Regions from separate parts of the Pantoea sp. SGAir0175 genome, predicted to be linked through region 1. Evidence: predicted binding sites of a transcription regulator. Region 1 holds the regulator's gene; each other region holds the start of a gene.
The links. Region 1 encodes LexA, which represses DNA repair genes until DNA is damaged. Its sites were predicted from a motif close to TNCTGTATGTACATACAGNA; they were not measured.
Positions count from the first base shown of each region.

Region 2: C1N56_RS10985 (metal-dependent hydrolase) is a predicted target of LexA. The motif match lies at 1,107-1,126, and genes of this name have one in related genera.
Region 3: sulA (SOS-induced cell division inhibitor SulA) is a predicted target of LexA. The motif match lies at 1,190-1,209, and genes of this name have one in related genera.

Region 1 is NZ_CP028081.1:3,734,570-3,737,685, forward strand. Features, by position in the region: gene dinF (MATE family efflux transporter DinF) at 1-993, opposite strand, end outside; gene lexA (transcriptional repressor LexA) at 1,122-1,736, opposite strand; gene C1N56_RS17500 (diacylglycerol kinase) at 1,842-2,210, opposite strand; gene plsB (glycerol-3-phosphate 1-O-acyltransferase PlsB) at 2,336-3,116, shown strand, end outside.
Region 2 is NZ_CP028081.1:2,372,953-2,376,068, forward strand. Features, by position in the region: gene C1N56_RS10975 (YniB family protein) at 1-131, opposite strand, end outside; gene hxpB (hexitol phosphatase HxpB) at 276-944, shown strand; gene C1N56_RS10985 (metal-dependent hydrolase) at 1,146-1,733, shown strand; gene C1N56_RS10990 (L-cystine transporter) at 1,920-3,116, shown strand, end outside.
Region 3 is NZ_CP028081.1:2,626,486-2,629,601, forward strand. Features, by position in the region: gene yccS (YccS family putative transporter) at 1-379, shown strand, start outside; gene C1N56_RS12315 (TfoX/Sxy family DNA transformation protein) at 376-1,005, opposite strand; gene sulA (SOS-induced cell division inhibitor SulA) at 1,230-1,721, shown strand; gene ompA (porin OmpA) at 2,070-3,116, shown strand, end outside.

The sequences.
Region 1 (3,116 bases):
GAGCGCATAAATAAGCGCAAACAGCAGCGCAACGATACCCGCCTGGCGACAGGCGGCATGCCAGATCAGCAGCAGCCGGCTGCGATCTTTTGCCCCTACCGCTTCACCCGAGCAGGCTTCCACCGCGTAAGCAAAGCCGTCCAGCGCATAGGCAGTAAACGTCAGGAACATCAACAGCACCGCATTGACCGCAACCACATCCGGTCCGATGCGTGCACCCAGCAGGGTCAGCGAGGCGAAGCAGATCTGCAGCATGAGCGAGCGCAGCATGATGTCGCGATTAAGGCGAAATAACCGCGCCGCGTCACCGCGCCAGCTGTTTTTCAGCAGTTTGAAATCGATACCGCGCAGTTTCAGCACGCGCGCCACCATCCATAATCCCACTGCCAGCGTCACGTATTCGGCCAGCGCCGTGGCGGCGGCGGCACCGGCAACGCCCCAGTGCAGTTTCAGCACCAGCAGCAGATCGAGCAGGATGTTAACCAGGTTTCCGACAATCAGCAGAACCATCGGCGCACGCGCATACTGCACGCCCAGTAGCCAGCCGAGAATCACCAGGTTAGCCAGCGTAGCCGGTGCGCTCAGCCAGCGGATTTCAATGAAGATCTGCGCCTGCTGCTGGACTTCCGCGCTGCCGCCCATCAGCGTTGCCGCCAGACTACTGGCAGGAGAACGCAGCAGCGCCAGCAGCAACCCGGCGGCGAGGGCGATCAGCAGCGGCTGCATCAGTGCGCGCGCCAGTGCCTGTTTATCGCCGGCCCCGAAGGCCTGCGCGGTTAAACCGGTGGTGCTCATACGCAGAAAAAGCAGCAGCATAAAGATGAAGCTGGTTGCCGTGGTGCCTACGGCCACGCCGCCGAGGTAGATCGGGCTATCAAGATGGCCAATCACGGCGGTATCGACCACGCCGAGCAGCGGCACGGTGATATTGGAGAGGATCATTGGCAACGCCAGTCGCCACAGCGCTTTATCAGAAGAGGAAAATAGCTGCATCAGCCCCATCCCGAGGGTTACGGTGGTCGGCCTGAGCGAGCGCCTTACGGGCCGGGAACAAAAGTATGATTAGAGCAGACTGCGGACAGCGCGCGAGCGCCGCCGCAGCGGGGGAGATCAACCGGGTTTCAGAGCCACTCGCCGTTGCGCACGATGCCTACGGCCAGCCCTTCCACGGTCAGCGACTGTTCACGGGTATCCACGACAATCGGCTGGAAATCATTGTTTTCCGGCAGCAGCTGGACAATCGCGCCCTGCTTCTTCCAGCGTTTCACCGTGACTTCATCATCAATACGCGCAACCACCACCTGGCCATTGCGCACTTCCTGTGTTTTATGCACCGCGAGCAGATCGCCGTCCATAATGCCGATATCTTTCATCGACATACCGCTGACGCGCAGCAGGAAATCGGCAGAGGGTTTGAACAGGTTGGCGTCGACCTGATAGTGGGCTTCGATATGTTCCTGCGCCAGCAGCGGTTCACCGGCGGCAACGCGACCGATCAGTGGCAGCCCTTCACTCGCCTCTTCTTCCATCAGCAGGCGGATACCGCGCGATGCACCGGAGACGATTTCAATGACACCTTTACGCGCCAGCGCTTTCAGGTGCTCTTCAGCAGCGTTAGGCGAGCGGAAGCCCAGTTGCGAAGCAATTTCAGCACGCGTTGGCGGCATGCCGGTCTGATTAATATGGTCGCGAATCAGGTCATAGACCTGTTGCTGCCTGCTGGTTAACGCTTTCATCCCGCCCCCTGGTTGTTTATACAGTCGCTGTGAGTATATACAGGTATTGGCGAAATGAAAACCGAAACAGAGGGAAAAATCAGCGGCTTGATGAATGTGGAATGTTTATCGCAAATGCGACCAAAGCAGCGCGATCCAGACAAACAGAGCCAGTAAGATAGCCAGCAGTACCGCCGCCGAGCCCATGTCTTTGGCGCGTCCCGCCAGCGGATGGCGCTCCTGACCGATGCGGTCCACCACGGCTTCGATGGCACTATTAAGGATCTCAACAATGACCACCAGCACCACCGAGCCAATCAGCAACACACGCGTGATGACATCGACATCCAGCCAGCAGGCGATGGCAACCGCGACCAGTGCGGCAATCGCCTCCTGGCGAAAAGCGGCTTCATGCTGCCAGGCAGCGCGCAGCCCCTGCCAGGAATAACCGGCGGCTTTAATGATTCTCAGGAAACCGGTGACGTTATTTGCCATGTTGTGGAACCCTTAACTGTTTTTGACGTCAATGTCTGGGCGCGCGAGGTGGCACAGCCACAGATCTTCGCCGCACTTTCTGGTATGCTTGCCGCGCTTTGCTAACAAGAGGCTTCAAGTTGTCTATGTCAGGTTGGCGTAAACTCTATTACAAATTGTTGAATTTACCACTCTCTATTTTGGTAAAAAGTAAGGTCATTCCGACCGATCCGATCTCGGAACACGGTATCGATCCGACCCGTCCGGTGATGTATGTTTTGCCTTATGATTCAAAGGCGGACCTGCTCACGCTACGCGCACAGTGCCTGAAGCACGATCTGCCGGATCCGCTGGCGCCGCTGGAGATTGACGGCACCCTGCTGCCGCGCCACGTATTTATTCACGATGGGCCGCGCGTCTTCCCCTATTTCGTGGCGAACCCGGAGTCGGTCAAGCTGTTCCATGACTACCTCGATCTGCACCGCAACAATGCGGCGCTGGACGTACAGATGCTGCCGGTTTCCGTGATGTTTGGCCGTGCGCCAGGCCGTGAAATTCAGGGCGAACCGACGCCACATCTGCGTATTCTTAACGGTATACAGAAGTTCTTTGCCATCCTGTGGCACGGTCGCGACAGCTTTGTCCGTTTCTCACCCACAGTTTCACTGCGTCAGATGGCCACCGAACACGGTACCGATCAGTCGATCGCGCAGAAGCTGGCACGTGTCGCGCGCATTCATTTTGCCCGCCAGCGGCTGGCAGCCGTCGGCCCGCGTCTGCCGGCACGCCAGGATTTGTTCAACAAGCTGCTGCAATCCAAAGCGATTGAGAAAGCGGTTGAAGACGAAGCGCGCAGCAAGAAGATTTCGCATGAAAAAGCCCAGCAGAACGCCATCGAAATGATGGAAGAAGTGGCGGCGGATTTCT
Region 2 (3,116 bases), 1.4 Mb from region 1:
GGCTGCTTTTCGCTGTGTTTAAACATGAAGCCTAAGATGGAGATAAGGGTGGATAACAGCGCCGGAATAAAAATCACCCAGCCAGCCACTCGCTTGAGGATGGCGATGCGGCCAGCCTGTTGATACGTCATGGTGTCTTCCCTTCACAAACAGTAGTTTTGCCCTAAGTCTACCTGCACTACAGCAAATTTTCCTGAAAAATGCGTAACCTGCCGTAAGTCGGTTTTCGCCGCCGCCCATGTTAAGGTAGGGCAAACTGTCAATGGAGCTGTTGTATGACCTATCGTCGCCCTGTGCTGGCCGCTATCTTTGATATGGATGGCTTACTGATTGATTCTGAACCGCTATGGGATCGCGCCGAGCTGGAGGTGTTTGCCAGCCTGAATGTGGATATTAGCCGCCGCCACGAGCTGCCGGATACGCTCGGCCTGCGCATCGATCAAACCGTGCGCATGTGGTACGAAGCGCTGCCGTGGAACGGGCCGGATCAGGCCGAAGTCACTCAGCGCATTATTGCCCGCGCGCTGGCGCTGGTTGAAGAGACGCGGCCGCTGTTGCCTGGCGTAGAGCAGGCGCTGCAGCTGTGTCAGCAACAGGGACTGGCGATTGCGCTGGCCTCGGCTTCTCCGCTGGCGATGCTGGAACGCGTGCTGGAGATGTTCAATTTACGTCACTACTTTAGCGCCCTCGCCTCGGCTGAAGCGCTGCCTTACAGCAAACCGCACCCGCAGGTGTATCTGGATGCTGCGGCAAAGCTGGGGGTTGATCCGCTCAACTGCGTGGCGCTGGAAGACTCGTTCAACGGCATGATCGCCAGCAAAGCCGCGCGTATGCGTTCCATCGTGGTGCCTGCCGCCGAACATCGCCACGATGCGCGCTGGGCACTGGCCAATATGCAACTGGAAAACCTGACGCAGCTACGGGCGGAACATCTGTTTAACTGATCGGTGTGCATCGCGCGTTACGCCTGGCTGAGGTTTCGCCCGGTTGCCAGGTGCAGAAGTAAGCCAGACCGTTAATTTCCCGCGCTTTTTTCAGGCGCGGGTCAGCAAAAAATTCACTCTTCGTTACAGCGTCACCGTTCTCATTTACTGGATAAATCCCTATACTGGATGCATCGACAGTTTTTGCAGCCAGGTTCCATCATGACGGCCGAAGGCCATATCATTTTTGCCATCGCCAGTGCGATATTTGCCAAACGCGCCGAACTGACGCCGGTGATGACCAGTGCCGACTGGTGGCATCTGGTGCCGGCTGCGCTGCTGACTTGCCTGCTGCCGGATATCGATCACCCTAAATCGGTGCTGGGCCAGCGGCTAAAGTGGCTGTCGCAGCCAATAGCCCGCGCTTTTGGCCATCGCGGCTTTACCCATAGCCTGCTGGCGGTGGCGGTCAGCCTGTGGCTGTTTCAGATTAACGTGCCGGCTGACTGGTTCCTGCCAGCGGATGTCCTGCAGGGCATGACGCTCGGCTATCTGAGCCACATTGTCGCCGATATGCTGACGCCCGCCGGCGTGCCGTTGCTGTGGCCGTGCCGCTGGCGCTTTCGCCTGCCTATCCTCAACAGCCAGCAAGGTAATCAACTGGAGCGCGCGCTGTGCCTCGCTCTGGTGGGCTATGCGCTGTGGTTTCCGCCCGGTATGCCGTCGTTTGGCGCTAACGGCTGGCCGGAGCAGCTGTTCAACAATCTGCAGAACGGCATTGGCCGGCTGGTGAACGGCAGTACGCGCTGATGTGTTTTTCCTTCTGCCAGCAATTGCTGAAATAATCGCCTTAAATTCCATTTAGTTATAACCCAGACGATTTAGATATATTGTTCCCGCAGGGCCAACTGGTACCATGCCGCGACAGTTACAGAGGATCCCTCTGCTATTTTCGGTTACGCGGCGCGATCGCGTGGCGACCTTCAGGAGTTAACAATGAATATTCCTCTGATCATCAATATCGTGGCATTTGTCGCGCTGCTGATTGCGTTAAACCGCGTCGGCAACCAGAACTGGAGCCTGTCGAAGCGTGTGCTGACCGGCCTGGTGCTGGGGGTGATCTTTGGCCTGGCACTGCAGGCCATTTATGGCGAAAACAGCCCGGTGGTGAAAGAGTCGATTGGCTGGTTTAACATCGTCGGCAACGGTTATGTTCAGCTGCTGCAGATGATTGTCATGCCACTGGTGTTTGCCTCAATCCTCAGTGCCGTGGCGCGGCTGCATAACGCCTCGTCGCTGGGCAAAATCAGCGTGCTGACCATCGGCGTGCTGCTGTTTACCACCGCCATTTCCGCGCTGGTGGGCGTGCTGGTGACCGGCCTGTTCCACCTCAGCGCCGAGGGACTGGTACAGGGCGCGCAGGAAACCGCGCGTCTGAGCGCCATTCAGAGCAACTACGTTGGTAAAGTCGCGGATCTCAGTACGCCGCAGCTGCTGCTCTCCTTTATCCCGAAAAACCCGTTTGCCGATCTGGCCGGTGCCAATCCAACGTCGATCATCAGCGTAGTGATTTTCGCCGCGTTCCTCGGCGTGGCGGCGCTGCAGCTGCTGAAAGATGACAAAGCCAAAGGCGAGCGCGTGCTGGTAGCGATTGACACCCTGCAATCCTGGGTGATGAAGCTGGTCCGTCTGATCATGAAGCTGACGCCGTACGGCGTGCTGGCGCTGATGACCAAAGTGGTTGCCGGTTCCAACCTGCAGGACATCATCAAGCTGGGCGGCTTTGTGGTGGCCTCGTATCTCGGCCTCGCGATCATGTTTGGCGTTCACGCGCTGCTGCTGTCAATCAACGGCATCAACCCGCTGCGCTTCTTCCGTAAAGTCTGGCCGGTGATTACCTTTGCCTTCACCAGCCGTTCCAGCGCCGCCAGTATTCCGCTGAACGTGGAGACACAGACGCGTCGTCTGGGCGTACCGGAATCCATCGCCAGCTTCTCGGCCTCGTTTGGCGCGACCATCGGCCAGAACGGCTGTGCCGGCCTCTATCCCACCATGCTGGCGGTGATGGTAGCGCCGACCGTGGGCATCAACCCGTTTGACCCGGTATGGATCGCCACGCTGGTCGGTATTGTCACGCTGAGCTCAGCCGGTGTGGCGGGCGTCGGTGGCGGCGCGACCTTTGCCGCGCTGATC
Region 3 (3,116 bases), 1.1 Mb from region 1:
ACTGGCGTCCGTGGTGTCCAATATCAGCGGCGAACTGAAGCAACAGCCGCCGCTGCGCGAGAATGCGTTCCGTCTGATGTGCCTTAACCACTCGTTTCTCAGCTACATCTCAGCGCTGGGCGCGCACCGGGAGCAGCTGACGCAGGGCGAACTGCTGACACTTTTAGATGACGCGGTATGCTTCGTCGAGGATGTGCTGCAGATCGATCGCGTCAGCGAAGCGCAGGCGGAAACGATGCAGCAGGCACTGATGCAGCGCCTGAGCGCGCTGAAAACCAGTGAGGAGGCGCAGGCACCGCTGGTGTTGCAGCAGCTGGGGCTGCTGATTGCGCTGCTGCCGGAAATTGCCCGTCTGCGCCGCACCCTCGCTGCCGCTTAAGGCAACAGGCGCTCCGCCGCGGCGTGCTGGCGGAGCGTTTCCTGATACCAGGCGCTCAACTCTTCACGTACCGCCGCCGGCAAAGCGGCCTGGTGATGCCCGGAAATGGCGCCTTCCAGCGCCAGCAGCGTTTTCAGGCCGATATCTTTATTCACCGCCCGCAGCTTCAGCCAGCTCTGACGCGAGCCCATTTCATACAGCAAGCGAACAGAATTGATCCCGACTTTGTGCAGCATCAGCTCCATGCGCAGGCTGAGATTGGGCAGATCTTTCAGCCTGAGCAAGACAAGTCTGTTCGCCGCCTCGGCGCGCGCCGCAGACAGCGAACTGGCCGATAAGCGCAGCAGCTGATCGGCGTCCTGCCAGAGCTGTTTATCCACTTTGTAGTAGCTGAGCGTCACCGGCATGCCGCGCTTGCGGTATATCAACGGTTCCAGCGGGCGCTGTGCGGCATAGTGCTGTAGCGCCTCGCTGGCGCGCAGATAGAGCGCATCCTCATTGATGTAAGCAAACACCACCTTTTCGACCGCCAGCGCGTAACCACCAAACTGGGTGCGCGATTCAATTTTTCCCAATGCCGCTAACTGGGCTTTGGACTGCTCAACCACCGGATTATTTATCTTCATAACGTCCCCTTTTCCTCATTCCTTGCGCGGGAAATTTCCTATAAAAAGCTCAGAGATTCATCTGGTTAGAAGATAGAAAAAACGATTTAGCTGTTCAATGAATAAAAGCGGCAACGCGCGGATCTTGTGCGGAATTTGCGAGGCATTTTCAGAAATTGAGGTTGATCTTTATCCAGGAACTCATTACTGTATATTCATACAGTTCATTACTGAGTGATTAAAATATGCGTACTCAATACTCTGGCCCTGCTGATCGTGCTCACCGTTTCGCTGCGACGGGCTTAACGCAACCTTCTCTGGGTGGTATTACTGAACTGCGTTATAGCGAGCAGCCCGGCATCATGCCGCTGCTGTTACTGCCGGTCCTCAAGCAGCTGAGCACTCAGTCACGCTGGCAGCTGTGGCTGACGCCAGCGCACAAACTGAACCGCAGCTGGATGCAGCAGTCAGGATTACCGCTGGAAAAGAGTATGCATATTACGGAATCCGAGCGTTTAAGCACGGTTGAGAGCATGGTGAAAGCGTTGCGCACCGGCAACTACAGCGTGGTACTCGCCTGGATTCCTTATGAATTGAGCAATGAAGAGCGCCTGGAACTTGAGCAGGCAGCCGCCGAAGGCGAAGCGCTGGGATTGATTATGCGTCCTCAGGGGCGGGATCTTGCTCTGTCCAGACAGCCAAACAGCGCAAAAATTCCCTCTGATTTGTTTCATTAAGTAAAACTAAGATTTTTCTCACGCTATTTTTTCACAAAGTTGCGGCTAAGCCACTGATTCTTTTCCCGCCAGCTATGACAATGGCTTAGCCGCATTTTTCTTTTCTGGTAGCGAAAATTTTGCCATGTCATTTGTTAAAATGTGTGTATAAATCCCTGTTTTTTTATCCGCTGACGTCACATCATACTTGTAAGTTTCCAATCTCGTTGTAGACTTTACCTCGCCAGGGTGCTCAATAACCTCCGTTTTTTCGGTAGAGTCATAAGCGAGCGTTTAGACCCGGCGAAGGATTACAACCAAGAGCAACCTTTTTGCTCATTGCCTATTTGGATGATAACGAGGCGCAAAATGAAAAAGACAGCTATCGCAATTGCAGTGGCACTGGCTGGCTTCGCTACCGTAGCGCAGGCCGCTCCTAAAGATGACACTTGGTATACCGGTGCTAAACTGGGCTGGTCTCAGTATCACGATACTGGTTACTACGGTAACGGTTACGAAAACAACGACGGTCCAACTCACGAATCTCAGCTGGGCGCAGGTGCTTTCCTGGGCTACCAGGCTAACCCATACCTGGGCTTCGAGCTGGGCTACGACTGGCTGGGCCGTATGCCGAACAAAGGCAACGTGACCAATGGCGCATTCAAAGCACAGGGCGTTCAGCTGGCAGCTAAACTGAGCTACCCAATTGCTGACGATCTGGACGTGTACACCCGTCTGGGCGGCATGGTATGGCGTGCTGATTCAACTCAGACCAACCCAGACAACGGCCGCATCAGCAACCACGACACCGGCGTTTCTCCGCTGGCTGCTGTTGGTGTTGAATACGCACTGACCAAAAACTGGGCGACTCGCCTGGACTACCAGTGGGTTAACAACATCGGTGACGCAGGTACCGTTGGTGCGCGTCCAGACAACAGCATGCTGAGCGTCGGCGTTTCTTACCGTTTCGGTCAGGACGAAGCTGCTGCACCAGTTGTTGCTCCAGCTCCAGCTCCGGCTCCGGTTGTTGAAACCAAGCGTTTCACTCTGAAGTCTGACGTGCTGTTCACCTTCAACAAATCTACCCTGAAGCCAGAAGGCCAGCAGGCTCTGGATCAGCTGTACAGCCAGCTGAGCTCAATGGATCCGAAAGACGGTTCTGTTGTGGTTCTGGGCTTCACCGACCGCATCGGTTCAGACCAGTACAACCAGAAACTGTCTGAGAAACGTGCTCAGTCTGTTGTCGACTACCTGGTATCTAAAGGTATCCCGGCTAACAAGATCTCTGCACGTGGCATGGGTGAATCTAACCCAGTTACTGGCAACACCTGTGACAGCGTGAAAGGCCGCAATGCCCTGATCGACTGCCTGGCGCCAGACCGTCGCGTTGAAATCGACGTGAAAGGTATCAAAGAC